Regions from separate parts of the Roseovarius sp. CH_XMU1461 genome, predicted to be linked through region 2. Evidence: riboswitches for the same ligand, from Rfam matches in the RefSeq annotation. Region 2 holds a riboswitch; each other region holds the start of a gene.
The links. Region 2 has a riboswitch for cobalamin ahead of WA237_RS17835 (ABC transporter substrate-binding protein). Riboswitches for the same ligand answer to the same signal wherever they lie in the genome.
Positions count from the first base shown of each region.

Region 1: another riboswitch for cobalamin. It lies ahead of WA237_RS14645 (DUF1636 family protein); the one in region 2 lies ahead of WA237_RS17835 (ABC transporter substrate-binding protein).
Region 3: another riboswitch for cobalamin. It lies ahead of WA237_RS15180 (hypothetical protein); the one in region 2 lies ahead of WA237_RS17835 (ABC transporter substrate-binding protein).

Region 1 is NZ_JAYMDV010000005.1:73,965-84,049, reverse strand. It holds gene cobN (cobaltochelatase subunit CobN) at 1-2,969, opposite strand, end outside; gene cobW (cobalamin biosynthesis protein CobW) at 3,004-4,059, opposite strand; gene WA237_RS14645 (DUF1636 family protein) at 4,052-4,432, opposite strand; cobalamin riboswitch at 4,556-4,754, opposite strand; gene WA237_RS14640 (oxidoreductase) at 4,980-7,049, opposite strand; gene WA237_RS14635 (LysR family transcriptional regulator) at 7,161-8,102, opposite strand; gene WA237_RS14630 (aldehyde dehydrogenase) at 8,134-9,627, opposite strand; gene WA237_RS14625 (aromatic ring-hydroxylating oxygenase subunit alpha) at 9,663-10,085, opposite strand, start outside.
Region 2 is NZ_JAYMDV010000010.1:73,962-84,046, reverse strand. It holds gene fdhF (formate dehydrogenase subunit alpha) at 1-2,378, shown strand, start outside; gene mtgA (monofunctional biosynthetic peptidoglycan transglycosylase) at 2,484-3,233, shown strand; gene fzlA (FtsZ-binding protein FzlA) at 3,294-3,959, shown strand; gene WA237_RS17850 (pseudoazurin) at 3,972-4,394, opposite strand; gene WA237_RS17845 (ABC transporter ATP-binding protein) at 4,407-5,174, opposite strand; gene WA237_RS17840 (FecCD family ABC transporter permease) at 5,171-6,223, opposite strand; gene WA237_RS17835 (ABC transporter substrate-binding protein) at 6,220-7,236, opposite strand; cobalamin riboswitch at 7,364-7,557, opposite strand; gene WA237_RS17830 (hypothetical protein) at 7,723-8,913, shown strand; gene WA237_RS17825 (LacI family DNA-binding transcriptional regulator) at 8,930-9,904, opposite strand; partial or broken gene WA237_RS17820 (ATP-grasp domain-containing protein) at 10,043-10,085, opposite strand, start outside.
Region 3 is NZ_JAYMDV010000005.1:184,084-194,168, reverse strand. It holds gene WA237_RS15190 (trimethylamine methyltransferase family protein) at 1-689, shown strand, start outside; gene WA237_RS15185 (TetR/AcrR family transcriptional regulator) at 782-1,429, shown strand; gene WA237_RS15180 (hypothetical protein) at 1,454-1,717, opposite strand; cobalamin riboswitch at 1,830-2,032, opposite strand; gene WA237_RS15175 (ATP-dependent helicase) at 2,102-4,450, opposite strand; gene WA237_RS15170 (cell division protein ZapA) at 4,549-4,950, opposite strand; gene WA237_RS15165 (hypothetical protein) at 4,950-5,504, opposite strand; gene tkt (transketolase) at 5,753-7,771, shown strand; gene WA237_RS15155 (FAD-binding oxidoreductase) at 7,847-9,271, opposite strand; gene WA237_RS15150 (LysR family transcriptional regulator) at 9,393-10,085, opposite strand, start outside.

The DNA of each region.
Region 1 (10,085 bases), on a different contig from region 2:
GCCCGGGGGCGGTCCGGGTCGGTGTTGTCGAGATGGTAGAGCGCCGCCTCGCCGCCTGCGACGGATTGTGCGGCGGCAAAGCCTGCCTCGTGATTGGCGTAATCCTGCGACAGGAGGAGATCGGTTTCCGCCAGATCCTGCAGATGAACAAAGGCCTCGGCCCCGGCGACCCGGTCGCGCAGACCTTCGGGGTCGAGGCGCGGGCTCTCGCCATCGAGCGCCCAGCTCGAGGCGCGCAGCCAGGCCTCGCCCGCCGCCTGCCGCGCCGCCGCGTCATATTGGTCGAGATGGGCGCCGACACCGACGCCAAACTGCCCCGGTGCCGGGCCGTAGACGCGGGCGCTCTGCTGGCCCAGATAGGGGTTCCAATCCTGGGCCTCATCGCGGGCGGCGAGCATCCGGACGGCTTGCGAAAAGAGCGTCGAGAGCGTCGGAAACACATCGCGGAAAAGGCCCGAGACGCGCAGGGTGACGTCGATGCGCGGGCGGTCGAGCTCGGCGATGGGCAACACCTCGACGCCCGAGACCCGCTCGGACCCGTCGTCCCAGACCGGGCGCACGCCGATGAGTGCCAGCGCCATGGCAAATTCTTCGCCCGCCGTGCGCATCGTGGCCGAGCCCCAGAGATCGACCACCACGCCGCGCGGCCAGTCGCCCTGATCCTGCAGGTGGCGGCGGACCAGTTCGTCGGCCAGACGTTCGCCCTGGGCAAAGGCGGCGCGGCTCGGCACGGCGCGGGGATCGGTGGAGAAGAGATTGCGCCCGGTGGGCAACACATCCATGCGGCCGCGATAGGGCGATCCCGCGGGGCCTGCCTCGATCCGCTGACCGTCGAGCGCGCGCAGCAGCGCGGCGCGTTCGTTTTCAACAGACGCGCCAATGTCAAAGCTCGGCGCGGCGGCGGGTGTGCGGCCCCAGATATGGAGCCCGTCGCCAAACTGGCTGTCCTTCACGTCGCAGACAAAGCGGTCGATCCGCGTGATCGCCTCGCCGATGTTCTCTGCACTGTCGAGCCCCAGATCCTCTGCCAAACCAAGGGCTTCGGCCTCGGAGCGAATGTCGTCCTGCAGCCGGTCGCGGCGGCGCGGATCGAGCCCGTCGGCATTGGAAAACTCGTCAAGCAGCGCCTCGAGCCGGACCATGCCGCCCGTTGTGCTGCTCTGCACCAGGGGCGGCGGCACATGGCCGAGGGTGATCGCGCCGATGCGCCGTTTGGCCTGCACCGCCTCGCCCGGATCATTGACGATGAACGGGTAGATCACCGGCAGCCCGGCGAGCAGCGCTTCGGGCCAGCAACTCTCTGACAGGGCCACGGATTTGCCCGGCAGCCATTCGAGCGTGCCATGGGCGCCGATGTGAATGAGCGCGTCGGCCTGATCCTGCAGCCAGAGGTAAAAGGCCACGTAGCCATGGCGCGGCACCCGTTCGAGATCGTGATATTCGTCGTCGCGCTGGGCGAATTGGCCGCGTTCGGGCTGTAGCGCGATCCAGGCATTGCCGCGCCGCACCACGCGCAGCGCCATGCCCTCGGGACCGGCGTCGGGATCGTCTTCGGGTGGCCCCCACGCGGCGGCGAGCGCCTCTTGCAGGGGCTGCGGCAGGCGGGCGAGCGCGGCTTTATAGGCCTCCATCGGCCAGTGCAGCTGGGCCTCGGCGAGATGCTCTGCCGCAAAGCCCGTGTCGACCGCATAGCCCGCGCCCTGCAGATCCTCGAGCATGGCCGAGGCCGAGGCCAGCGCGTCGAGCCCGACGGCATGGGCCATGTTCCAATCGCGCCCCGGATAGGTCGAGAGCACGAGGCCGACGCGGCGGGCGGCGGGGGCTGTCGTGCTCAGCCGGTGCCAGCGGGCCATGCGGGCGACGATGGCCTCGATCCGGTCGGGCACGGGCCGGTGCAGGGCGCGGGAAAATTCGAGATCGGGGTCGCGGGCTGCGGGTTCCTTGAAGGAGGCGACGCCTGCGAAAATCCGGCCATCGACCTCGGGCAGCACCACATGCATGGCGAGATCGGCGGGCGAGAGACCGCGTTCGGCCTCGGCCCAGGCGTCCTGGGTCGAGGTGGCGAGCGCCACCTGAAACACCGGCACGCCTGCGGCATCAAGGGGCGAGGCCCCCTCTGCCCCGCGCCCGGAAAAGGCCGTGGCGTTGACGATCATCGCGGGCGCGAGGGCGGCCACCTGATCACGGAGCCAGTCGCGGGTGCCGGGGGATTTGAGCGAGGGCGCAAAGAGGCCGAGCGGCGCAAAGCCTTGGGATTGCAGGGATTTGAACAGCGCCTCGATGGGCGCGAGATCGGCGGCGACGAGATAGGAGCGGTAGAAAACCACCAGCACACGGGGGGCGGTGCCGCCCTCCCCGGTCTCATCTGGCGCGCCGGTCCAGAGGTCGGGGGCGGCGGCGATCACGCCGTCGCGGGGCGTCCAGAGACCGGCCTCGGGGACAAGTTTCGCCCCTTTGACGGGGCCTGCGTAGAGACCGGCGGCAAGGGCCAGCTGGGCGAGCGCCGCTTGGGCCGCGACCGCGCCGCCTGCGTCGCAGAGATGCTGCAACCGGCGCAGCGTCGAGACCGGCAGGGTCGAGATCTCGTCGAGCCGGGGATCGGCGCGGCCATCGCCCGGCAGCACCGCCAGCGCGAGGCCTTTTTCCCGCGCCAGCGCCTCGATCCGTTGCAGCCCATAGGGCCAGTACGGCACGCCGCCGATGAGCCGGATCAGGATCGCCTTGGCCCCGTCGAGCGTCTGTTCGACATAGGTGTCGACCGAGAGCGGGTGTTTCAGCGCGGCGATATTGGCCAGCCGCAGATCGGGCAGCGACGAGCCTGCGTCGCGCGCCCGATGCCAGCCCGCCGCGAAAGCGCCGAGATCGGAATCCGAGAGGCTGAGCACCACCAGATCGGCCGGGCTTTGGCCCAGATCCGTCGGGGTTTCGGTCTCTTCCAACCCTTGGCTTTCGCGGAAAATGACATGCATTTCGGGGGCTTACCCTCTCGGGCCTTGATCGGACCTAGTCGGCCGCTGCGGTTTCAGGGATGAGCACGGCGCGGATGGCGGCGCTGTTGATGTCGTCATGTTCGGCGATGACCACGAGGCGGCCTTGACGGGCCTCGCCGGCCTCCCACATGCGGTCATATTGGTGCCGCACGCGGGCGCCCACGGCCTGCACCAGAAGGCGCATCGGCTTGCCTTTGACGGCGGCGTAGCCCTTGACGCGGAGGATGTTCTGGCTGCGGGCCAGATCCTCGATCCGGGCGGTGAGCGCCTCGGGGCTGTCCAGTTCCGGCAGGTCAATCACGACGCTTTCGAAATCATCATGATCGTGGTCATGGGGCGTGTCGTGATGCGAGGGGCGCGCGTCGAGATCATCCTCGGCGGCGGCCTCGAGACCGAGCAGCACGCGCGGGTCGACCACGCCTTCGGCGACTTCGATCACCGGCAGCGGACGGGGCGCTTCGGCGGCGATGATCTCACGCGCCTTGGCGACGCCGTCGGGACCGGCGAGATCGGGTTTTGTCAACAAGACGAGATCGGCGCAGGAGATCTGATCCTCGAAGACCTCGGAGAGCGGGGTTTCGTGATCGATGCTTTCATCGGCCAGACGCTGGGCATCCACGGCGGCCACATTGGGGGCAAAGCGACCGGCGGCCACGGCTTCGGCATCGGCCAGGGCGATGACGCCATCGACGGTGATCTTGGAGCGGATATCGGGCCAGTCGAACGCCTTGAGCAGCGGTTTCGGCAGCGCCAGACCGGAGGTTTCGATCAGGATATGTTCGGGCTGCGGATCGAGCGCGATCAGCGCCTCGATGGTCGGGATGAAATCATCCGCCACGGTGCAGCAGATGCAACCATTTGCCAGCTCGAGGATATTTTCGGCCGGGCAATCCGGGATCGCGCAGGATTTGAGGATGTCGCCATCGACGCCAACATCGCCGAATTCATTGACCACCACCGCGAGCCGCTTGCCACCCGGGTTCTTCATCAGATGCGAGATGAGCGTCGTCTTGCCGGAGCCGAGAAAGCCGGTGATCACGGTGACGGGGAGTTTGGTGAGATTAGACATTGTCGTCCTCCAGGGGCGGGATGCGGGCGATGCAGTTGCGTTTGAAATGCTCGGGGCGCGTGCGCCATGGGATCAGCCCATCGGCGCTGTCGTGATAGAGCGCGGCGCCCTCGGTCAGCGTGGCGAGATGTTCGGTTTCGTCAAGATTGCCGTAGACATAGGTCCAGCGGTTCGGACCGCCGCGCAGCGCGATGGAACAGCCGTTGTCGCAGTTTTGCAGGCATTCGACGGCGCGCAGGGTGACGCCTTCGGGCAGGTCCTGGGCCGAGAGCGCATCATGCAGCGCCTGACCGGGGCGAATGCCGTCCTCGGGGGCGTCGCTGCCCCGGCGGCATTTGACACAGACCAAGAGTTCGGTGGCGTGTTTCGTCATTGGCGCGCCCTCGGGGCACGGGCCAGTAGCCCCCGCCCACCAGATCGGCAAGACATTGAAATAGAACCCATATTCTTTCCTCCGCCGGGGCACCTCGCCCGGAGCTATGCGTGACAAGAGCGCCGGACAGCGCCCTGGATGGCAGGTCTCCTGGCTTGCGGGTCATCATGGGTCGCGCCTTCCCAGCCCGAGGGCCAGTGGCATGGTGCGAGACATTCGCCGCTTACAGTTGCGAGGGCAGCCGCGGAATTGGGTCAGACCCGCACCGCGTTCCCTTTTCAGCCCGGATTCGTCCCGGGCAACCATCAGGGGCGACAATGCTCAGGACGGGGGTGCAATGTCAATTGCGGGGGCGACATCCACGGGGCGGGAAACGGCATGTGAGAGGCGGAATGCGGCGGGGCCTGCGAAAAAGCGCGGAGCCCTGTTAACCAAGGGGGATCGGCGATTTTGCCCTGTCGGTGATACGTCGGTATTGCGACGGTAAAACGACGGTGGCGATTTCCGGGGGGACGCGCCCCCCGGAGAGAGGTTACCGGAGCGCGCGTTACTCGGCGGCGAGCTCGGTGATTTCGCGGCGGAAGGGCAGCGCGTCGCCGATGTCTTCGCCGTCCAGCTCGCGGGCATAGCGGTGGCCCGCGTAGGTCGCCCAGGCGATCGGACCGGGGGCCTCGGCATCGCCGAAGAGCCGCACCGATTTGATCCCGGCATCGGCCCAGTCGGCCTCGCGCGCCAAGAGATCGTGATAGAGCCCGTCGCGGCCCTGACGCGAGGCGACCATGACCACCGCATCGGCGTCATAGCGCGTGGTTCGGCCGGTGTAGACGCAATTGCTCATGACGTGATCGGCGGCAATCTCGGTCACGCCGCGATTGAGCACGATCTCGACCCCCATCTCGACGAGGCGGGCATGGATCACCGCCTGTTCGAGCGTGTTGTTGGTCCAGTCGCTGACATAGGCCGAGGGGGTGATCAGGGTCACATCGGCACCGCGCGAGGCCAGAAGCTCGGCCAGGACACCGCCCATGTAGTAATGGTCATCGTCAAAGAGCACGATCTTGCCCTCGGGGATGGTGCCGCCCATCAGGTCGTCCGGCGTGTAGACGCGCGCGCCCTCCGCAATGGGCATCGGCACCACATGCTGACGCGAGACACCGTCGCGACGCCAGGTGGCCCCGGTGGCGATGGCGATGTTTTCGAAACCGAACTCGAGCAGGCTCTCGGCGTCGAGCTCGCTGTCGCGGTAGATCTCGACATTGGGGCGCTGCGAGAGCTGATAGTCGCGGTAATCGACCACCCGCCCCCAGGCCGAGAGGCCGGGCAGCTTGCGTTCGCGGGTCACGCGGCCGCCGATTTCGGTGCCGGCCTCGGCGATGGCCACGTCATAGCCGCGCCGGCAGAGCGCCCAGGCGGCCTCGAGCCCGGCGGGACCGGAGCCCACGACGAGGACCGATTGGCTCGCGCCCTTGGGGTTCATCTTTTCGGGGTGCCAGCCCTTGCGCCATTCTTCCATGAAGGTCGGGTTCTGGGTGCAGCGGCTGATCGACATGGTCATGTCGCCGGTGATGCAGATGTTGCAGCCGATACATTCGCGAATGTCTTCGATGCGGCCTTCCTCGATCTTTTTCGGCAGGAAGGGATCGGCGATGGAGGGACGGGCGCAGCCGATCAGGTCGAGCGTGCCGGATTTGACCATTTTCGCCATGACATCGGGCGAGGTGAAGCGGCCGACGCCGACGATGGGCTTGTCGCTCAGCTCGTGGATGCCGCGCACCAGGGTTTCCTGGGCCGCCTCGTCCTTGAAGCGCGAGGGGCCGGAGCAATCCTCCCATGTGCCCTGCGCCAGATCCCACAGATCGGGCAGATCGCGGTTCATCTCGATGAAGTCGCGCAGCTCGGCGTTGGAAAAGCCCAGCTCGCCGATGGTTTCATCCAGGCTCACCCGCATTGTGAGGGCCATGGTGTCGCCGACGGCGTCGCGCATATCGGCCACCACCTCGCGGGCAAAGCGCGAACGGTTCTCGAGCGAGCCGCCATATTCGTCGCTGCGCTGGTTTGTGGCTCTTGAGAGGAAATGTTGAAAAATGCCAAATCCATGCGCCCCATAGAGGCATATCAGGTCGAATCCTGCCTCTTTTGAACGTTTCGCCGCATTGACGAACCAGCGCCGCAGATCGCGGATTTCGGATTTGGACATGGCGCGGGCCTGCACCGGGTCATTGGTGAAGGTGCGGATCGGCAGGGCCGAGGGGGCGAGCGGCACTTCCTTGGTGTAGAGGTTGGGGCCGTTGATGCCGGAATAGGCGAGCTGAATGCCCGCGAGCGCGCCATGGGTCTTCATCTTCTCGGACATGCGGCGCAGTTGCGGGATGTCCTTGTCCTCCCAGAGGCGGAGTTCGATGAAGGGGGTGATTTCCGAGGTGTGGTGCATTTCGCATTGCTCGGTGAAGATCACGCCCCAGCCGCCTTCGGCCTTGATGCCGCGCATTTCCGCCGCCGCCGAGGGATCGCGGTAGCCGCCGCCATTGCAATGGGGCACCTGATAAAAGCGGTTCTTGGCGGTGAGCGGGCCGATTTTTACCGGCTCGAAGAGGATGTCATAGCGGGGGTCGCGCACGGGTCAGGCTCCCATCAGGGTTAGGTGTCGGGACAGGATCACAGAATTGCGGCGCAGGATAAAGTCGTGGCTGCGAAAGCATGGCTTAGCCAAAGCTTAAGCCAAGGGCCCTCAGCCCTCTTCGAGACCGATGCGCAGGCCCGGGATGCTCTCGGCGCTGATGGAGGCGCGGCAGTGGTCGATAAATGCCTTTACAGTCAAGACGTTATCCGCCCCTCCTGAGGTGACGAGACCGAGGTGCAAGGGCCGCGCGCTGCCCGTCAGGGGGACATAGACGAGGGGCCGGCCATCGGGGGCCTGATCGCTCAGCGGGCGGATATTGGCGATGGAATAGCCAAAGCCGTTGCCGACGAGGCTGTGCATCACCGCCATGTCGCGGGTGCGTTCGGCGATCAGCGGCCGGGCGCCGATGCGGGCAAAGAAGGAATGGAAATATTCGGCGCTGATCGGCAGGTCGAGCAGCACCATCGGGTGATCCTTGAGATCCTCGGCCGAGACGCTGCGCCGGTCGGCGAGCGGGTGGCCCTCGGGCAGGATCGCATAAGGGGGCAGTTCGGCCAGCGCGAGGAAGTTGAGATCGGATGGGATGTCGAGATCATAGGTCAGCGCCACGTCGATCTCGGCCCGGCGCAGAAGATCAAAGAGCCGCGCCTGATCCTGTTCGACCTGCGAGATGCGGACATTGGGGTATTTGGCCTCGAACTGTCGGCGCAGGCCGGGCACCACGCGCTGAGCAAAGGTCAGGAGGCAGCCGACCGAGAGCGGGCCTTGCACCATGCCAGAGATGTTGTCGGCGAGGCGCGACAGGGCGTGGGCCTCGTTCAGCACCGATTTGGCCTGTGCCATGAACTGATGGCCCGCCGGGGTGAGCGACAGGCCATGTGCATGTTTTCGCACGAAAAGTTGCAGGCCGAACTCTTCCTCCATCTGCGACACGGCGGCCGAGATGGAGGGCGAGGAAACGTTGACCTTGTCCGAGGCATGGGCGATCGATCCCGCCTCGCCCACGGCGACGAAATATTCGAGCTGTCTGAGGGTGAAACGCAACGGCATGCGCCGGTTATCTGCCCTGCCCCGGATCATTTCAAGCCTGATACTTGATCCAGGTGGTTTTCAGCGCGGTATATTTGTCGAAGCTGTGCAGCGACAGATCCCGGCCAAAGCCCGATTGCTTCATCCCGCCAAAGGGGGTCTGGGCCGAGAGCGCATCGACGGTGTTGACCGAAACGGTTCCGGCGTGGATCGCCTCGGAAACGCGGTGGGCGCGGCTCAGATTGTCGGTCCAGACCGAGGCGGCGAGGCCATAGATGCTGTCATTGGCCATGGCGACGGCCTCGGCCTCGGTGTCGAAGGGGATGATCGACAGCACCGGGCCAAAGATTTCGTCGCGCGCCAGCGCATCATCGTGGCGCACATCGTCAAAGATTGTGGGCTCGATGAAACAGCCCTTGCCGTTGAGCGTGACCCGGTTGCCGCCTGCGACGAGATTGGCGCTGTTGCGGCCTGCGGCGATGGCGGCCTCGATGGAACGGGTCTGTTTTTCATCGACGATGGCGCCGAGTTTCGACGCCGGGTCGAGCGGATCGCCCGGCGGGGTGGCCTCGGCGCGGGCGATCATGCGCTCGACGAATTCGGCATGGATGGCGCGTTCGACATAGAGCCGCGAATTGGCCGAGCAGACCTGACCTTGGTTGAAGAAGATGCCAAAGGCCGCCATGTCCGCCGCGCGGTCGAGATCGGCGCAATCGGCAAAGATGAGATTGGGGCTCTTGCCGCCGGTTTCGGGCCAGACGGGTTTGAGGTTGGACTGGCCCGAATATTGCATGAACATTTTGCCGACGGCGGTGGAGCCGGTGAAGGCGAGGCAATCGACATCATTGTGCAGCCCGAGCGCGCGGCCCGCCGTGGCGCCCATGCCGGGGACCACGTTGAAGACGCCTTCGGGGAGGCCCGCCTCCATCGCCAGTTCCGCCAGACGCAGCGCCGAGAGCGGCGATTGTTCAGCCGGTTTCAGCACCACGGAATTGCCGGCGGCGAGGGCTGCGGCGGCCTTCCATGTCGCCATGTCGAGCGGGAAGTTCCACGGGGTCACCGCCCCCACCACGCCGAGCGGCACGCGGCGCACCAGCGCCAGATCGCCGGGGCCGGTCGGGGCCACCTCGTCATAGATCTTGTCGATGGCTTCGGCATACCATTGGAAGAAATGCGCCGAGCCGGGGGCATCCACGGTCACCGCGTCTTGCACCAGCTTGCCCATGTCGAGACTGTCGAGCAGGGCAAATTCGGCGAGGTTGTCGCGGATCAGATCGGCGAGCTTGAGAAGCACGGCTTTGCGGTGGCCGGGGTCGCTGCGCGACCAGTGGCCCGCGTCAAAGGCCGTGCGCGCGGCGGCGACGGCGCGGTCGACATCGGCGGCATCGCAGGACGCCACCTGCGCCAGCACTTCGCCGGTGGCGGGGTTGATGCTGTCGAAGGTCTCGCCCGATTGGGCGGCGACGAACTGGCCGTTGATGAAGGCCTTGTCGCGAAAGGTCATTTGGGAAGCGCGGGCGCGCCAATCGTCATAAGTGAGCTGCATGTCGCGCCCTCCGTTTCTGTGTTTCAGTCGTATTGTCAGGCAGGTATCGCGTCCGCCACCCGGTCTTGCGCGGCAAGCCAGGATTGGAAATCGCGCACCGTGCCCTCGTAATCCTCGCCCGCCAGCGGGCCTTCGCCCGCGTGATCGGAGGCGAGCGCCACCTGCATCCGTTCGAGCTTGGCCCGGTCCTCGGCATTGACCTCTTCCCAGAGCTTGATCCGGGCGGCGATCACCGCGTCGTCGAGATCCTCGCCATAGGTGGACATGGTCCATTTCACCCGGATCGTGCCCGCGTCGAGCGGGAAGATCGACAGCGAGACCAGAAGGCTCGCGGCCTGGCTTGCGACCTGGGTGGGGAACTTGGCGAAGAGCGTCGAGCGCATCATTTCATCGCGGCTCAGCCCCGGAGCGCCCATGCCGCGCGGCGGGATGCCGTCGGGGTAATTGGCGGCGTAGGA
Region 2 (10,085 bases):
TCGAAGAGGGCCGCATCCCGCTGCTCGACGACAGCCATGTCGCGATGAGCGTCAATCTCGACGCCTGCATTCAATGCGGTCTCTGCGTCCGTGCCTGCCGCGAAGTGCAGGTCAATGACGTGATCGGCATGGCCGGTCGCGGCCATGACGCCTATCCGACCTTCGACATGGCCGACCCGATGGGCGCCTCGACCTGCGTCGCCTGCGGCGAATGCGTCCAGGCCTGCCCGACCGGCGCGCTGATGCCGTCCTCGGTGGTCAACGAGGCCCAGGTCGGCGACAGCGCCGATTACGACAGCGAAGTCGAAAGCGTCTGCGCCTTCTGCGGCGTCGGCTGCCAGATCTCGATCAAGGTCAAGGACAACCGCGTCAAATATGTCGAGGGCATCAACGGCCCCGCCAACGAAGGCCGGCTCTGCGTCAAGGGCCGCTTTGGCTATGACTATATCCACCACCAGCACCGCGTGACCAAGCCGCTGATCCGCCGCGACGACGCCCCCGAAAAGGGGCTCAACGTGAACCCGGACAATTGGCAGGAATTCTTCCGCGAAGCGAGCTGGGACGAGGCGCTCGATCTCGCCGCCGACGGGCTCAAGGGCCGCGGCCGCGAAGTTGCCGGCTTTGGCTCGGCCAAATGCACCAATGAAGAGGCCTATCTCTTCCAGAAATTCATCCGCCAGGGCTTTGGTCACAACAACGTCGACCATTGCACCCGGCTTTGCCACGCCTCGTCGGTCTTCGCGCTGATCGAAAACGTGGGCTCGGGCGGCGTGACCGCCACGTTCAACGAGATCGAAAACGCCGATGTCGCCATCGTCATCGGGGCCAACCCGATCGAAAACCACCCCGTCGCCGCCACCTATTTCAAGCAATTCACCAAGCGCGGCGGCAAGCTCATCGTGATGGATCCGCGCGGCGTCGGCCTGCGCCGCTTCGCGACCCATATGCTGCAATTCCGCCCCGGCGCGGATGTCGCCATGCTCAACGCGATCATGCACACGATCGTCGAAGAAGGCCTCTACGATCAGCAATATATCGACGCCTACACCGAGAACTGGGAAGCCGAAAAGGCCCATCTCAAGGATTTCGCGCCCGAGAAAATGGAAGACCTCTGCGGCATCCCCGCCGAGACCCTGCGCGCCGTGGCCCGCGATTTCGCCACCGCCAAATCCGGCATGATCTTCTGGGGCATGGGGGTGAGCCAGCACATCCACGGCACCGACAATTCGCGCTGCCTGATCAGCCTCGCGCTGATGTGCGGCCATGTCGGCCGCCCCGGCACCGGCCTGCACCCGCTGCGCGGGCAGAACAACGTCCAGGGCGCGTCGGACGCAGGCCTCATCCCGATGTTCCTCCCCGACTATCAAAGCGTGACCGACGACGGCGTGCGCTCGGCCTTCACCGAAGTCTGGAAATCCGAGGATTTCTCGAATGAAAAGGGCCTCACCGTCACCGAGATCATGGATGCGGTCCATGATGGCGACATCAAGGCCATGTATATCCTCGGCGAAAACCCGGCCATGTCCGACCCCGATGTCGAACACGCCCGCGACGCGCTGGCCAAGCTCGATCACCTCGTGGTGCAGGACATCTTCATCACCGAAACGGCCAACTACGCCGATGTGATCCTGCCCGCCTCGGCGCTCTACGAGAAGACCGGCACCGTCTCCAACACCAACCGTCAGGTGCAGATGGTCCGCCCCGCCGTGACGCCCCCGGGCGAAGCGCGCGAAGACTGGTGGATCGAGGTCGAACTGGCCAAGCGCTGCGGTCTCGACTGGCGCTACACCCATCCCCGCGAAGTCTTTGCCGAAATGGCGATCAACATGGCCTCGCTCAACAACATCACCTGGGAGCGTCTGGAAAAGACCGCCGTGACCTACCCGTCGCTGAGCCCCGAAGATCCGGGTCAGGCAGTGGTCTTCGGCGATGGCTTCCCGCGCCCCGAGGGCCGGGCCAAGTTCACCCCGGCGAGCGTCATCGCCCCCGATGACACGCCCGACGCCGAATTCCCGATGATCCTGACCACTGGCCGCCAGCTCGAACATTGGCACACCGGCTCGATGACCCGCCGCGCCCGCGTGCTCGACGCGGTCGAGCCCGAGGCCAACTGCTCGCTGCACCCCTCGACCCTGCGCAAGCTCGGGATCGAACCGGGTGGTATGATCCGCCTGACCACCAAACGCGGCAGCATCGTCACCATGGCCCGCGCCGACCGCGCGGTCTCGCCCGATATGGTATTCCTGCCCTTCGCCTATGTCGAAGCGGCGGCGAACATCCTGACCAACGCGGCCATCGACCCCTATGGCAAGATCCCCGAGTTCAAATTCTCGGCCGTCCGCGTCGAGCCGCTGAGCGAACAGGTCGCGGCGGAATAACCGCAGCATGATACCGGGGCGTGCCGGAGCTCATTTTCCGGCACGCTTCTCGACCCGCGCGCATTTTCGCGCTACCCTCTGGCAAAGTCCGCATCAGACGGACCCATGACCCGAGGCAACATGGCGAAACCGACCCGAGCCAAATCCCGATCGCGTGGCGCATCCCGCACGCCCCGGCTGACGCGCCTGCGCCGCTGGCTGCGGCGTTGGGTGCTGTGGTTCCTTCTCGTCTCGGTGCTGGTTACGAGCGGCGTGCTGGTCGCCCATCGCTTCCTCGATCCGGGCGCCACGCTCTACATGAAACAAGAACGCCACCGTCTCGGCCACATCCGGCAGGACTGGGTGCCCATGTCCCGCATCGCGCCGGTCATGGCCCGCTCTGTCGTCGCCGCTGAGGATGCCAATTTCTGCACCCATTGGGGCTTTGACATGAAGGCCATCCGCCAGGTCGTCGAAAGCGGTCAGGCCCGCGGCGCCTCGACGCTGAGCCAGCAGACCGTCAAGAACGTCTATCTCTGGCATGGCCGCTCCTACCTGCGCAAAGCGCTCGAGGCGGTCATCACCCCGATGCTCGAGGCCGCCTGGCCGAAACGCCGCATCGTCGAGGTCTATCTCAACATCGCCGAATTCGACGAAGGCGTCTTCGGCGTCGAGGCCGCGGCCCAGCATTACTTTGGCGTGAGCGCTGCCAAGCTCAGCGCAACCCAGGCCGCCCGCCTCGCCGCCGTCCTTCCCGCCCCCAAGGACCGCTCGGCCCGCAACCCCACCCCGCGCCTGCGCAAACGCGCCGCAAGCATCATGGACGGGGCGGCCACCATCCGCCGGGACGGCCGTGCCGCCTGTTTCGAGGATTGAATTGACCCGCATAAACAGGCATTGAGAACAAACACCTGACATCAAGAACAAGCGTCCCAAATGGCCAAGCTCTATCACGTTCCCCTGTCCCCCTTCTGTCGCAAGGTCCGTCTCAGCCTCGCGGAGAAAAAGATCGACTGCGAACTGGCCGAGGAACGCTATTGGGAGCCGAGCCCGGATTTCCTGCGCCGCAACCCGGCGGGCAAGGTGCCGATCCTGCGCATCGACGGCCGCACCCTGACCGAGAGCGCCGCGATCTGCGAATATCTCGAAGAGAAATACCCCGAACCCGCGCTCATGCCCAAGAGCGCCGAGGCCCGCCACGAGGTGCGCCGCATCGTCACCTGGTTCGATGACAAGTTCCACCACGAGGTGACCTCGAAACTGCTCTACGAGCGGGTCAACAAGAAGGTGATGGGCAAGGGCTTTCCCGACAGCTCAAACGTCAAGGCAGGCGCCAAGGCGATCAAGTTCCACCTCGACTATATGGCCTGGCTGCTCGATCACCGCCGCTGGCTGGCGGGCGATGTGATGACTCTGGCCGATTTTGCCGCCGCCGCGCATCTCTCCTCGCTCGATTACATCTCGGACGTGGATTGGAACCGTAGCGACACGGTCAAGGATTGGTACGCCAAGATCAAATCGCGCCCGGCCTTCCGCCGCATCCTCGCCGATCAGGTGCCGGGCTTTCCGCCCCCCGCCCATTACGCCAATCTCGATTTCTGAACGCAGGCCGCGCTACTGCGCGGCTTCGATATAGTCGCGAAGCCGCGCCTCCGCCCGTCGGGGCAGCCCCTCGGGCAGCGCCTCTCCCGCAAGCGGGCCGTCCCCCACCACGATGAGCATCACCATCCCCATGGCGAAATGCGGCGTGCATTTCACCCCATAGACCCCCGGCGCGCTCAGCGTCAGCGTGATCTCTTCATTGATCCCACCTTTGAACGGCACGGCCCCCTCGGGCAGCATGCCGTCAATGCTCGCCGCATTATGCCCTGACGAGGCCGCGACAAACCGCACGCTGTCGCCCGGCGCCACGCGCAGCACGGATGGCTCATAGACCATCGCACCGCTCTCATTGCGGTTGAGCATCCGAACCTCATGCACCTCGGCCCAGCCCAGCGCGGGCCAGAGCATCAGCACAAGACTTGTGATAAACCGCATGACACCGGCCTCCTATCGATGCGCCATATGAAACCGGATCACCGGGCTGCCATCCGTCGGATCGGTGAGAAAATGCCCGCAGACCCCGAAATTCTGCCGCAACAGCCGGTCGGTGAGCACCTCCGACGGCGGCCCGATCTCGACCATCCGCCCGCCCTGCATCACGCAGAGCCGGTCACAAAACAGCGCCTGATTGAGATCATGCAGCGCGATCACCGAGGTCACCGGCAAGTCCCGCACCAGATGCAGAATATCGAGCTGATGCTGAATATCGAGATGGTTCGTCGGCTCATCGAGCAGCAACACATCGGGCTCCTGCGCCAGCGCCCGCGCGATCTGCACCCGCTGCCGCTCGCCGCCCGACAGCGTGTGCCAATGCCGCGCGTCAAACCCGACGAGATCAACGGCGCGCAGCGCCTCTGACACGATGCGGTCATCCTCGTCACCCCAGCGTCGCAGCGCCGACAGAAACGGCGTCCGGCCAAGCTCGACCGCGTTGCGCACCCGAATACGCTCGCCCGCTTCGGCATATTGCTCGACAAGGGCAAGGCTCTGCGCAATCTCGCGCCGCCGCATCCCGGCCATCGGCCGCCCCTTGAGCGTGACCTGACCCGCGCTCGGCTGGGTCAGCCCCGCCAGCATCCGCAACAACGTCGATTTGCCCGACCCGTTCGGCCCGATCAGCCCGAGCATCTCGCCCGGCGCGGCGGCAAGGCTCACCCCCTCGACGATCTGCGTGCCCTTGACCGACCAGCCGAGATTGTCACACGCCAGCGTCATGCCGCCCCCCTCCGCCCGATCAGGATGAGCGCAAAGACCGGCGCGCCGACCAGCGCCGTCACCACCCCGATGGGCAGAACCTGCCCGGGGATGATCACCCGCGAAATCACATCCGCCGCAATGAGAAACACCGCCCCCGCCAGCGCCGAGGCCGGGACAAGCTGCCCGTGCCGCGTGCCAACGAGCATCCGCATCGCATGCGGGATCACCAGCCCGACAAAGCCGATCGAGCCGACGATCGACACGATCACCGCCGTCACCAGCGCCGCCACCCCAATGAGAACCACCTGCGCCCGCCGCACCGAAATGCCAAGCGACGCGGCGCTGTCCGCGCCAAAGGTGAACGCATCGAGCGTGCGCACATGCGCGAGACAAACCGCCACGCCAATGACCGTGGCCGGCACCACGCTCGTCACATCGATCCAGCGCACCCCGCTGAGGTTTCCCAAGAGCCAGAACATGATGCCCCGCGCCTGTTCCGCATTGGCCGATTTCGCGATGAGAAAGGCGGTGATCGCATTGAAAAGCTGCGAGCCCGCAATGCCCGCCAGCACGATCACCCCAGCGGCGCGAAGCCCGGTGCCGCCGCCCGCCAGATGCGCCAGCGCCGCGACAAATCCAAACGCCAAGAGCGCCCCGGTAAAGGCCCCCGCCGACATTGAAATCGCCCCGCCGCCAAGGCCCACCACCGTCACCGCCACAGCGCCGGTCGAGGCCCCCGCCGAAATGCCCAGAAGGTAGGGATCGGCCAGCGCATTGCGCAGCAGCGCCTGCAGCACCACCCCCGCCAGCGCCAGCCCCGCGCCACAGCACGCCGCCACCAAGGCCCGCGCCAGCCGGTAATTCCACACGATCCCCGTGTCGATCCGGTCCACCGCATAGCCCGCCCCAAAGAGCTTGTTGGCCAGCACCTTGAGCACCACGTCAAACGGAATGCGCGTCTCGCCCAGCGCCGTGCCGAGCATCAGCGCGATCAGCAGCACGGGCAGCGCAAGCACCGCCCAATGCAGGGCCGACCGATGCCGGGGCATGGCGACGGCCTGGCTCATTGCAGATCGTAACCCGCCAGCGCCTCGGCAATCGTGCCCAGCACATGAATGGCCCGCACCGTCGGGCTCATCGCATGGGCGTCGATGGTGATGATCCGGCCTTCCTTCACCGCCGTCATCTCGCGCGCCACCGGGTCGGTGGTCAGAAACTCACGCTTCTTCTCCACGTCATCGGCGGGAAACCGGCGGCGGTCCATCTCGGCGATCACGATAAAGGTCGGATCGGCCTTGGCCAGCGTCTCCCAGCCGACGGTCGGCCATTCCTCATCCGAGGTCACCACATTCTCGACCCCGAGCTTGTCCATCATATAGGCCGGCACGCCCTTCCGCCCCGCCACATAGGGATCGATGTCGAGATCCGCCGACGAGAACCAAAACAGCCCCGACACCCCCTCGGGCAGGTCGAGCGCCTCCGCCTTGGCCACCGCCTCGGCCTCCGCCGCCTGCAGCTCGGCCACCAGCTCGGCCCCGCGCGCCCCGACGTCATAGATCTCCGCCAACTGCGCGATCCCCTTATAGAGCTGCTCTGTCGCGAACAGCTCGGACCGCGTGCCATCGCCGCCGACAAGGTTGTCCTTGCTCTCGCAATCGGTGGGCATCACATAGGTCGGCACGCCAACCTCATGGAACATCTCGCGCGTGCCGACGATGCCTTCCTGACCGATATGCCATTCATACATGACGGTCACCAGCTCGGGCCGCTTGTTGACGATGCTCTCGAAACTCGGGTCATTGTCGGCCAGCCGCTCGATCCCGGCGTTCAGGCTTTCGAACTCCGGCAGCACCGGGTTGAACCAGACCGAAGTGCCCTGCACCGTCTCGCCCAGCCCGAGCAGATAGAGGATCTCGGTGGTCGATTGCCCCACCGTGACCGTGCGCGCCGGCGCCGCATCAAAGCGCAGCTCGTGCCCGCAATTCTCGATGGTAAGCGGATAGCGGGTTTCGGCCTCGGCCATCACCGCGCTGCCCATCCCAAGCGCCAGCACCCCGGGCGCAATCAGGTAGTTCTTCATAGCTAGACTCCTCGGTCTTGCCGGACACAGGAGGAGCAGGAAAGGGCATCTGCCGGTGGTCCCTGCCTGGTGCCGCGCACCGGGCCTCGAGACCACGCCAAACCCCCGCCCCGGGCCACCCCGCCCGGTTTCAGGTTATGCGTCGGCAGGTCTCCTGACTCACGGCTCATGGCGTCATCTTCCCTTCCCAGACCTCGGCCCAGTGGTTCTGAAGATGCAGCTCGCCGCCTACAGTTGCGGGGGCAGTTCCGGTTGACGCCCTGCTGGACGCCGCGGATTCCCTATTAGTTTCCATCGAAAACCGACGCCGCAGTGACACCCGATTTTTGCCCCCCCGTCAACCGCGATGACCGCAGGGGCCCGATTTTCGCGCCGGGCCGCCACCGGCCCAGCTGTGCGCCTGCGCGCCAAGCCGCATGGAATTTTGGGGAAATACCGAATCATGATAGGCTAATCTTATTTCGCACCTTCCCGCAGGAGGGCCCCATGACGTTCTTTTCCCGGTTTCCCTGGACTGTTTTCCTTCTCCTCATCCTCTGGCTTCCGGGCTGCTTTCCCGGCGGGTTCTCCTATGAGCGACTGTCGCTGCAAGAGGCCCGCCCCGACCTGCCGACAAGCTGGCGCTACCCGCAGGTGACACGCAGCGCCGACTCCGTCTTCGATCTGGACGATTTCGAACCCTATTTCACCCTCTCAAGCCTGCGCCGCGCCGGCCGAGGCTATGAGATCCGCACCGGCAAATCCGTCGAGATCTCGCCGCTGCGCTTCGAGACCTCGCCCAAGGCCCCCGGCGTGCTCGCCGCCGTGATCGAGAGCCAAGGCAAAAAGGACAAGACCACCGGCAAGCGTCAGACCTTCTACATGATCAACTTCATCGCGCCCCTGCGCGGCGATGACTACCGTTTGATCATTCTCAACAAACGGAGCCTGACGCTCTGGACCCCCAAAGAGGCTCAGGCCATCGCCGCGCGCACCCATCTGTTGAAGCTCGATTTCGATGACGGCCAGGCGCCGGTCTTCCGCAATGATGCCGACCTCGAACAGGCGCTGATCGCGGCCCACTACCTGCCCGCCAAACACAGCATCGCCTTCACCCTGACCGCGACGGCCCCGACCGGATCTGACAAGAAAAAACCCACCCCGACCCCGCGCCCGAGCAACAAGAGCTGGATCTTCAATTCCGCCACCGATCCGATCACCAAAAAATCGAACAACAGCATCATCATCCGCGCGACATCCGTCGAACCGCGCGCCAATCTCGCGATCAATTTCTTCTGCGACAAGGGTCAGCTCCGCGCCGTGCTGCACAATCCCGACATTTCCTTCCGCAACGACACCAGCACCACCAAGGTGGCGCTGTCGCTGGTCGAAATGCGCATCGACGACAAGGATGTGCACCGCTTAGTCTGGGAACGGGCGGCAGGCTACCGCGATCATCTCGTCGATCTCGGCGGGGCAGGGGGGCTCTATAAATTCGCGACCCTGCTCAATCCGCGGATGCAGAACGCCAATCACGATTGGTCCTCGGTCTGGTTCCTCAACAAGGTCGCCACTGCCCGCGACATCGTCATGCGCGTCACCGATGTCGGCGGCACCGCCTATGTCGCGCGCTTCGCCCCCTATCAACCTGTCGGCCCGGTGATTGACTTCCTGCCCGCCTGCCTGCGCCGAAGCTGAGCCTTGGGCCCGCGCCTCAATGGGTGCCGCGCGGCTTCACCACCGGATCGACAAACACCGTCTCATCCGCCTTGCCCGGATCGCCGAGCCGCGCCTCCAGAAGGCGCAGGATCTCGCGCACCGCCGCGTCGATCGGGTTGCGCACGGTTGTGAGGTCGAAACAGGTCCAGCGCGCCATGTCGATATCGTCGAACCCGATCACCGCCAGATCGCCGGGCACCGCCCGCCCGATCTCCCGCGCCGCCGACAGCGCCCCGATGGCCATCGCGTCATTGCCACAGATGAGCGCGTCAATCTCGCCCGCCCCCTGCAACAGCGCCCGCGCCGCCGCATGGCCGCCATCCACCGTGTAATCTCCCACGGCCTCGGCCACCGGCCGAAGACCCGCCGCCTCCAGCGCCGCCATCACCCCGGCCCGCCGCTCGCAAGAGGAATAGAGCTCGGACGGCCCGCCCAGAAACCCGATGCGCCGCCGCCCGCCTGAGATGAGAAGCTCGGCGCCCATCCGCGCGCCCTGATCATTGCGGCAACAGACCGTATCGACCCCGGGCGCGCTCAGCGGTCGGCCCGAGGAAATCATCGGAATCCCATAGCGCGCGCATTGCTCGACGATCTCGCCCGACAGGCTGCCGCCGCGCAGGATCAGCGCATCGAGCGGATAGCGCAGCACCTCTTCGAGCGCCTGCGCCGCCCGTGCGCCATTGCCATCAATCAGCAGCGGCCATTTCTGGATCGCGTTGAGCGACCCGACAAGCTGGCTCACAAAAGCTGTGTCATAGGGGTTGCGCAGATCGCCCGCGAAAATCGCCACCAGATGCGAATTTCCGCCCTTGAGCCCCGCCGCCAGCGCATTGGGCTGATAGCCGATTTCCGCCGCAACAGAGAGGATTCTGCGCCGCTTTTCCGCGTCGAGATAGGCCCCTTTGGTAAAGGCCCGCGACACCGCCGAACGCGACACACCGGCCTGCTCGGCCACCGTCTGGGCGGTCACCCGCCGTGGCCTCTGGCCCAAACTCTTCTTTTCACCCGTCATAGCCAATCAGTCCGCTGTCCCCGGGGATTTTGTCAAGAAAGCAAAACACAAACCTGTGCTGACCAAGGCCGGACGTCGGCCTGTACCCTCGTGGCGTCAGGTCACCGACATGCCGTCGATCGCCGTGGCGAGCTTGAGC
Region 3 (10,085 bases), on a different contig from region 2:
CGCTCGCCGCCATCACCCTGACCCAGCTCACCCGCCCCGGTGCGCCGGTCTGCTATGGCACCTTCACCTCCAACGTCGATATGAAATCCGGCGCCCCCGCCTTTGGCACGCCCGAACATTTTCAGGCCTCGCTCGCCGCCGGACAGCTCGCCCGCCGTCTCGGCCTGCCGTGGCGCTGCGCCTCGGGCTCGGCCGCCAATATCAACGATGCCCAGGCCGCCAATGAGACGCAGTTCGGCAATTGGGGCTGTTTCCTCGCCGGGGCCACGGTCATCATCCATTCCGCCGGCTGGCTCGAAGGCGGGCTGACGGTGAGCTATGAAAAGCTCATCACCGATATCGAAGTGCTTCAGATGGTGGCCGAGCTCTGCGCCGGGGCCGAGGCGAGCACCGACGACATCGGTCTCGCGGCGCTCGAAGAGGTCGGGCCGGGCGGGCATTTCTTTGGCGCCAGCCACACGATGGAACGCTATCAGACCGAGTTCTACGCGCCGATGATCGGCGATTGGTCGAATTTCGGCACATGGTCCGAACGCGGCAGCCTCGACGCCTCGACCCGCGCCACCGCGAAATGGCAGGAGATCGTCCATGACGCCCCCGAAGATGTCGGACCGGCCGACCGGCTCGCCGCCTTCCGCGAGCGCGTCGCGCGGCTTTCGGAGGCCGGGGGCGCACCGCCCGAAAGCTGACCCTGCGCCCCGCATCAGCTTCCGAAATCGCCACTGTCGTGTTACCGACGCAATACCGACAGGTTACCGACCCTCCATTTGACAGGACAATCATGCCCGACGACAGCGCCGAGACGAGCCAGCCAACGCATGTCAAAGCCACCCGCGACGACTGGCTCGAAGCGGCCCGCGCCATCCTGATCGAAGACGGGGTCAGCGAGGTCAAGATCCTCACCCTGTCCAACCGGCTCGGCGTGTCGCGCTCGTCCTTCTACTGGTATTTCAAGGATCGGACAGATCTGCTCGAGGCGCTTCTAACCCATTGGGAAGAAACGAATACCGCGCATCTTATCCGGCACACGACCCTGCCCGCCCAGACCATCACCGAGGCGGTGGCGCTCTATTTCCGCTGCTTTCTCGACGACCGGTTTTTCAACCACCGCGTCGATTTTGCCATCCGCGAATGGTCGCGCCGCGACGCCCGCGTGCATGACATGGTGGCCCGCAACGACCGCACCCGCCAAGAGGCCATCTGCGCCATGTTCCTCCGCCACGGCTACGAGGACGAAGAGGCCGACATCCGCGCCCGAATTCTCTACTATCAACAGATCGGATATTACGCGCTCGACCTCAACGAACCGCTCGCCGTGCGCCAGCATAGGATCGCGGGATATCTCTATGGGTTCACTGGGAAAAAAGCCCTGCCCGAAGAGGTCAAATCGCTCTTCGACTACACCGCCGAACATCTCGCCGAGGGCTGAACGCCCCCGGCATGTCGCACCTGTTCAGTGCAGTGCCCGCGCCCGTCCGCGCCGCGCCCGCCCGGCGCTCAGCGGGGTCACCGCCTGCCGCAGATAATCGACAAAGGCCCGCGCCGCCGCACTCCCCGGCGCTTTGGTCGCCGGGTGACGTAACGCATCCTTAACCGTCTCTGCAGTAACCTGCCCCGGTTCGGTAAAGGCCCATTCCAGAAATCCAAGCCGTGCCACCGCCTGCGCCTCATCGCCGCGTGCGTTGCACATCTCCAACCCGCTCAAAATGCGTGTCATGCTCATGTCTTCGATACTCCCCGGCCACACCCCGGGCCGGATGGGGCAGAGGGAAACCGAGCAAAGACAAGGGCTTAGCGCCAAGGCCTTGCGCCGATGCCGCCCCCCGCGGTTCTGACGTTGTCTCATGGCTGGTTTCCGGGCTTGGTGGACGGCCATCTGGCCTGTGATCGGGCTACCTTCCCAGGCCTCGCGGCCCAGTGGCATATCGCCCAACCACCCCTCCTTACCGTTGCGGGGGCAGCGCCGGACTTGCACCGGCTTCCCAATTCTCCGGCCCCTTGCGAGGACGGCACCCTGAGAGCTTTAGCCTAGCGCGGATCCGCCCATCGGAAAAGCACCGATGCGACCCAAGCCTGCGACATTTGCGGCAAAATTGAACGCTTAGAAGGGAATATCCTCGGCCCCGGTGACAAACCGCGCCACGACCTTTTTCACCCCGGCCTTTTCAAAGGCAATCTCGAGCTTGTCGCCTTCGATCCCGGAAATCGTGCCATAGCCGAATTTCTGGTGAAACACGCGCTCGCCCACGGTGTGCGAGCTGTTCGCCTGCATGTCGATGACGCTCGATTTGCTCTCGCGCGGCTGGCTGATCGGGCGTTCGCTCGCCCGCGCCTGCAGCCGTCTCCAGCCCGGTGAATTATAGCCATCGGCCGCCGCCACGCGGCTCTCGATATCGCCCGTGACCCCCATCCCAGCCGCGCCATAACCGCCGCCATAAAGGCCCGGAGGCGTCAGAACCTCGACATGCTCTTCGGGCAGTTCGTCGATGAACCGCGACGGCAATTGGCTTTGCCATTGGCCAAAGACGCGGCGGTTCCCGGCAAAGGAGATCGTACAGATTTCCTCGGCCCGGGTGATCCCCACATAGGCCAGCCGCCGCTCTTCCTCGACGCCCTTGAGGCCGCTTTCATCCATCGATCTTTGCGACGGAAACAGCCCATCCTCCCAGCCCGGCAGGAACACCGCCGGAAACTCGAGCCCCTTGGCCGCGTGCAGCGTCATGATGCTGACCTTCTCGCCTGCCTCTTCTTGTTCATTGTCCATGATCAGGCTGACATGCTCGAGAAACCCTTGCAGATTTTCGAACTGTTCCAAGGCCTTGACCAATTCCTTGAGGTTCTCGAGCCGCCCCGGCGCTTCGGGCGTCTTGTCGTTTTGCCACATCTCGGTATAGCCGCTCTCGTCGAGGATCATCTCGGCCAGCTCGATATGGCTGATCGCCTCATCCCCCACCATGCGCCCCCAGCGCGTGATGTTCTCGACAAACCGGCCAAGCTCTGCCCCGCCCTTGCCGCCAAGGCCCTTTTGCTCAAGCAGAAGGCGCGCGCCCTCAAGAAGCGGCACGCCGTTTTCCCGCGCCGTCATCTGGATTTTCTGCTGCGCCTTGTCACCCAGCCCGCGCTTGGGCGTATTGACCACCCGCTCAAAGGCCAGATCATCGCTCGGCGACACCACCAGCCGGAAATAGGCCATCGCATCGCGGATCTCGAGACGTTCGTAAAAGCGCGGCCCGCCGATCACCCGATAGGGCATGCCGATGGTCAGGAACCGATCCTCAAAGGCCCGCATCTGGTGGCTGGCCCGCACGAGGATCGCCATATCGTCGAGGCCGATGGGCCGCATCCCGCGCGTGCCGCGCTGCATGGATTCGATCTCTTCGCCGATCCAGCGCGCCTCTTCCTCGCCATCCCAATGGCCGATGAGCCGCACCTTCTCGCCACCCTCGGCCTCGGTCCAGAGCTCCTTGCCAAGCCGCCCCTTGTTGCCCGCAATGACGCCGCTCGCCGCCGCAAGAATATGCGCGGTCGAGCGGTAATTCTGTTCGAGCCGCACCACATGCGCGCCGGGAAAATCCTTTTCAAACCGCAGGATATTGCCCACCTCTGCCCCGCGCCAGCCATAGATCGACTGATCGTCATCGCCCACGCAGCAGATGTTGCGATGCCCCGACGCCAAGAGCCGCAGCCACAAATATTGCGCCACGTTGGTGTCTTGATACTCGTCCACGAGGATGTATCGGAACCAGCGTTGATAGCGGTCGAGAATGTCCTGATGGCTCTGGAAGATCACCACCATATGCAACAGCAGATCGCCGAAATCGACGGCGTTCAATTCGCGCAGACGGGTCTGGTAGAGCGTATAGAGCGCCACACCCTTGCCGTCATAGGCGCTGGCCTCGCTGGCCGGCACCCGGTCGGGCGTCCAGGCGCGGTTTTTCCATTGGTCGATGACCCCGGCCAATTGACGCGCGGGCCAGCGTTTGTCGTCGATCCCCGCCGCCTGCACCAACTGCTTGAGCAAGCGCAGCTGATCGTCGGTGTCGAGAATGGTGAAATTCGATTTCAGGCCGACCAGTTCGGCATGACGGCGCAGCAGCTTGACGCAGATCGAATGGAACGTGCCGAGCCAGCGCATCCCCTCAACCGCCTCGCCGAGATGGGCGGCCACGCGATGTTTCATCTCGCGCGCCGCCTTGTTGGTAAAGGTCACGGCGAGGATTTCATCGGGCCGGGCGCTGCCGGTGCTCAGCAGATGGGCGATCCGGCTGGTGAGCGCCTTGGTCTTGCCGGTGCCCGCCCCGGCGAGCATCAGGACCGGCCCATCGAGCCGCTCCACCGCTTCGCGCTGTTCGGGGTTCAACCCATCGAGATAGGGACGCGGACGCGCCGCCATGGCGCGCGCCGAGAGGGATGCGCCGTCAAAGGCGTCGGATTCGCTGAAATCACTCATGGCAGCAAAGATAGCCGAGCCCGGCCCCGAGTTAAAGAGATGTTCCGCGATTGTTCACCCTGCGCAGCGCCCCGCACAGCAGGGCCCACGGCGGGGTCTCAACCGGCCTTTTGCGTCTTTGCCTCGAGCTTGTCTGCCATCGCCTCGGCGCGCGCGGCCATCTCGGCCATCGCATCGGTGACGCCTTCGGGCAGGACCGGCACCTCGATGCGCTGGGCCTCGGGCGCCGGGGCATCGCGCAGCCGCGCCGCCTCGGATTGCGCCTCGGCGAGCTTGTCTTCCATCTCGCGCAGCTTGTCCTGCATGCCGGCGGTCTTGTCGGCCAGCATCAACCCCGCCATGAGCAGCATGCGTGCCTCTGGGATACGTCCGATCTGGGCCGCGAGAACCGAGGCCTCTTCGTCGAGCATCTTGGCGGCAGCTTGCAGGTAATGCTCTTCGCCCTCCTGACAGGAGACTTCGAAGTTGCGGCCACCGATTTCGATCTGCACTTCGGGCATCAGGCTTCCTCCGTCCGGGCGTCCCCATTGGACGCGTCGTCTGTCACCGCGGCGACCGCCCCGGCCCCCAGCGCCCCTTCGAGCTCGGTCAGGATGGTCTTCATCTCGGCCTCATCCGCCGCCCGCGCGGCGCGCAGCCCGTTGAGCTCTGCCATCATGGATTTGTTGATCAGATGCGGCTCTATCACACCGGTCTGGTTGGCCTCGCGCAGGGCCGCGTTGTTGTCGCGCAGCTGCTGATTGGCGAGGCGCAGCGACTGCAACTCGGCGTCGAGCTTGCGCAGCGCGTCCTTGCGGGCCGCCTCGCCCGCCTTGCGCTCGGAACTGGCCGCGCTGTCGGCGGCTTCAAGTTCCTTGAGCCGCTGGCTCAGGGTCTTGTTGCGCTCCTCCAGCTGGGCCGTCACCAGCTTTTCGTCTTCCAGAGCCTGTTTCAGCTGGGCAAGCTCGTCATCGCCCCCGGCCGTGCCACCCTGTTGCTCCAGCCCATCCAGCCCCTGACCGATCCGGTCAAGCGCGGCCATGATCCGCCCTTGCAGCGCGTCGATATCACTCATGATCTCCTCGTGCCCTCGCTCTGTTGTCTGCCCGGCTGTTGTCGACGCCGGTTCTAGCCTCACCTTACCGCGAATCGCCGACAAGGCCTGTTTGTTCCCCAACTCTACAGAAACCCTGCCAAAAATGCGCGTAGGATGCAAAGCCGTGGCGTCCTACCGCCTCTTCTAAGGGCTGATCCGCTTGATCTTTTGCCCCTTGCTGCTATGCACCGCCTATCTGACCCTGACCTGCCAAAGGATGCTGCCCCGTGGATATCGCCGCCCTGCGCACTGCCAATCCCGATCACTGGAAAAAAGCCACTGCCATCCGCGCGCTCACGCTCGACGCGGTGCACGCAGCCAACTCCGGACATTCCGGCATGCCGATGGGCATGGCCGATGTGGCCACCGTGCTCTTTGAGAAGCACCTGAAATTTGACGCCTCCGCCCCCAACTGGCCCGACCGCGACCGGTTCATCCTGTCGGCAGGCCACGGCTCGATGCTGCTCTATTCGCTGCTGCATCTGACCGGCTACAAGGGCATGGAGATTGACCAGATCCGCAATTTCCGCCAATGGGGTGCGTTGACCGCGGGCCATCCGGAAAACTTCCTGCATGACGCGATCGAGACGACCACCGGCCCGCTGGGTCAGGGCATCGCCAATTCGGTCGGCTTCGCCATGGCCGAGGAATCGCTGCGCGCCCGCTATGGCGCCAAGCTGATGAACCATTACACCTATGTCATCGCGGGCGACGGCTGCCTGATGGAAGGCATCAGCCAAGAGGCCATCGGTCTTGCCGGTCGTCACGAGCTGGGCCGTCTCATCGTGTTCTGGGACAATAACAACATCACCATCGACGGCACGGTCGAGCTGTCGGATCGCACCGATCAGGTCAAACGGTTCAAGGCGTCGGGCTGGCATGTGATCGAGATCGACGGCCACGACCCCAAGGCCATCGATGCGGCGATCACCGAGGCCAAGAAGACCTCGAAACCCTCGATGATTGCCTGCAAGACGCATATCGCGCTGGGCCACGCGGCACAGGACACGTCCAAGGGCCACGGCGCGCTCACCGACGAGGCCCAGATGGCCGCCGCCAAAGAGGCCTATGGCTGGACCTCGGCGCCCTTCGACGTGCCTGCCGACATCAAGCAAGCCTGGGAAGCCATCGGCGCGCGCGGCGCGTCCGAGCGTGAAGCATGGGAAGCCCGTCTTGCCGAAGCGTCCGAGCGTCGTCAGGCCGAGTTCGAGCGCATTTTCGCCCTCGACACGCCGAAACAGCTCTCGGCCCGCATCAAGGCGCTGAAAAAACAGATCAGCGCCGAGGCCCCCAAGGTCGCCACCCGCAAAAGCTCGGAAATGGTGCTCGAAGTGGTCAACCCGATCATGCCCGAAACCATGGGCGGCTCGGCCGACCTCACCGGGTCGAACAACACCAAGACCGGTGATCTTGGCGTCTTTGATGTCGAGAACCGCAAGGGCCGCTACATCTACTGGGGCATTCGTGAACATGGCATGGCGGCCGCGATGAACGGCATGGCGCTGCATGGCGGTATCCGCCCCTATGGCGGCACGTTCATGTGCTTCACCGACTATGCCCGTCCCGCGATGCGTCTCGCCGCGCTGATGAAAGTGCCGAGCGTTTTCGTCATGACCCATGACAGCATCGGCCTCGGCGAAGATGGCCCGACCCACCAGCCGGTCGAACATCTGGCGATCAGCCGCGCGACGCCCAATACGATGGTGTTCCGCCCCTGTGATACGGTCGAGACCGCCGAAGCCTGGGAACTGGCGCTGAGCTCCAAGGAAACGCCCTCGGTTCTCTCGCTGACCCGTCAGGGCCTGCCGACGCTGCGCACCGAGCATAAGAACAAGAACCTGACCGCTCAGGGCGCCTATGTTCTGGCCGATGCCGAAGGCAAGCGTCAGGCGATCCTGCTCGCCACCGGGTCCGAGGTCGAGATCGCCATGAAGGCGCGCGACCTGCTGCAGGCCGAAGGCATCGGCACGCGCGTCGTCTCGATGCCTTGCTGGGAACTCTTCGAGCAGCAGGAAGAAAGCTATCGCAAGCGCGTCCTGCCCGGCGGTGCCGCGGTGCGTGTCGCGGTCGAAGCGGCAGCGCGTCAGGGCTGGGATCGCTGGCTCTGCGGCGAGCGTGGCCGCGAGGCGCGTTCGGGCTTTGTCGGCATGGAAGGCTTTGGCGCCTCCGCCCCGGCCGAGACGCTCTTTGAGAAATTCGGCATCACCGCCGAGGCTGTGGCCGAGAAGGTCAAATCGCTGCTCTGAGCACGATTTACCCTTTAGACATGACAACGCGGCCCTCTCGGGGGCCGCGTTTTTCGTTTCCGCCGCTTTGCTGGCTCAACCGATGAGGGCACCGGGGTTGAGAATATTCTTGGGGTCCATCGCCGCCTTGATCGCCCGGATCGTGTTGAGCTTGGCAGGCTGGGCATAGCGCGCGAGGTCATTGACCTTGAGCCGCCCGATCCCGTGCTCGGCGCTGATCGCGCCATCGCAGGCGACGGTCACCTCGTTGATCGCCATGCGCACCGCCTCGATGATACCCGGCGTGGCACCCACGAAATCGGGTTTGGTCACGCCCTCGGGTGGAAAGACATTGTGGTGAATGTTGCCGTCGCCGATATGGCCATAGCTGTTGACGCGCAGCCCGGGGTGCAGTTTCGCCAGCGCCGCATGGGTCTCGGACACAAACCGTTCGACCGAGGCGATGGGCACCGAGGTGTCGCTGCTGCAGATCGCGCCGGTCAATCGGTTGGCCTCGGGCGTGTGTTCGCGCAGATCCCAGAGCGCCTGGCGCTGTGCCTCGGAACTTGCCAGAACCGCATCGGCGATCCGGCCTGCCTCGATCTCTTCGCCGAAGAAGCCCTCGACATTGTCCTGAAGCCCCGCATGACCGGCCAGCTCGGTCAGCACATACCATTCGCTCGGCTCGGCCAGAGGGTTGCGCAGATTGGCAAAATGCCCGGTCACCAGCCCAACGCCGAAACCGCTCATGAGCTCGATGCCGCTCACCGCCTCGCCGAGCTGCCGCCGCATCCCCTGATAGAGCGCCAGCGCCTCGGCCGGGCCCGGCACGGCGGCAAAGACCGTGACCACCTCAGGTTCGATCGGTTTCACGATGAGCGTGGCAGCGGTGATGATGCCCAGCGTGCCCTCGCTGCCGATCAGCAGATGCCGCAGGTCGAACCCGGTGTTGTTTTTGCGCAAAGGGCTCAGCTCACGCAGGATCTCCCCCGAGGGCAGCACCGCCTCGATCCCGAGGCAGAGATCACGGGCATTGCCATGGCGCAGCACCTGAATGCCGCCGGCATTCGTGGCCAGATTGCCGCCGATGGTACAGCTGCCCTTGCTCGCCATGCCGAGCGGGAATTGCAGCCCGTGTTCGGCGGCGGCGGCATGGACGTTTTCGAGGACACAGCCCGCTTCGACCACCATCACCCCATCATCGGCGCGGATCTCGCGGATGCGGTTCATCCGTTCAAGCGACAGGATCACCACGTCATCGCGATCCAGCGACAGCTGCCCGGCCACCACGCCGGTGCCACCGCCATAGGGGATGAGCGCGATGCCCTCCGCCCCGCAGAGCCGCACCACCTCGGCCAGATCTTCCGTGGTGTCGGGCATCACGACGAGCCCCGCCTTGCCGGTGAATCTGTCGCGCGGGTCCTCCATATAGCGTTGCGCCTCTGCGGCGGGGCGAATGCCCTTGGCCCCCACAATCGCTTCGATCCGGCCTGCGGCCTCTGCGCTCACGCCCTTGCTCATCGGTGCTGTGATCCTTCAGTCTAATGTCAGGTAAGGACCGGCAGGGTCCGTCAGGCCACGATGGTGCTTTGAAACGACATCTTTCGCAAATCAAAGATTTTTAAAGAAATGTAAAACGCGCCTAAACATTCTCGGGCGGGGCATGGGCCGCGACCACCGTTCGGATTTCGTCGAGCAGCCGTTCGACCAGCCGCATCTTGGAGCAATCCGCCCGGGTCAAAACACCGAGCTCCCGCGACGCGGCGGTCGGGCCAAGGGGGATCTTGCGCAGCGCCTCAAAGACCGGATCGGGCACGCAGATATCGGGCACCACGGAGACGCCGAGATTATGCGCCACCATGGTCGCGAGGTTTTCCAGCGACCCCATTTCCATCATGTCATTCACTTCGATCTTCTGCGCCGCGAGCCAATCATCGGCGAGAATGCCCACCGAGGATTTATTCGTGTGCCGGATATACGGCATGGTGGCAAAGATCCGCGCCGGATCGCTTTCCTCGACCTCTGGGGCGGCGAGCAGGACGAGCCGTTCCTCGACAAAGGGCACCCAGTTGAGATGCCGGCCGACTCGCGCCGGTTTGCTGAGCACTGCCGCATCGACCGAGCCCCTTTCCACCTCGTCCTGCAAATCAGGCGTCAGCCCCGGCGTCACCCGCACCCGCAGATCGGGATAGGCGGTGATGAGCCGCTTGATCACCTGCGGGATGAGGCCGCGAATGGTCGAGGGCACCGCGCCGAGGATCAGCTCGCCAATCAGCGCCGGATCGCCGGTAAGATCGTCGAGGATGGTGTCATAGGCGGCCACCACCTCGCGCGC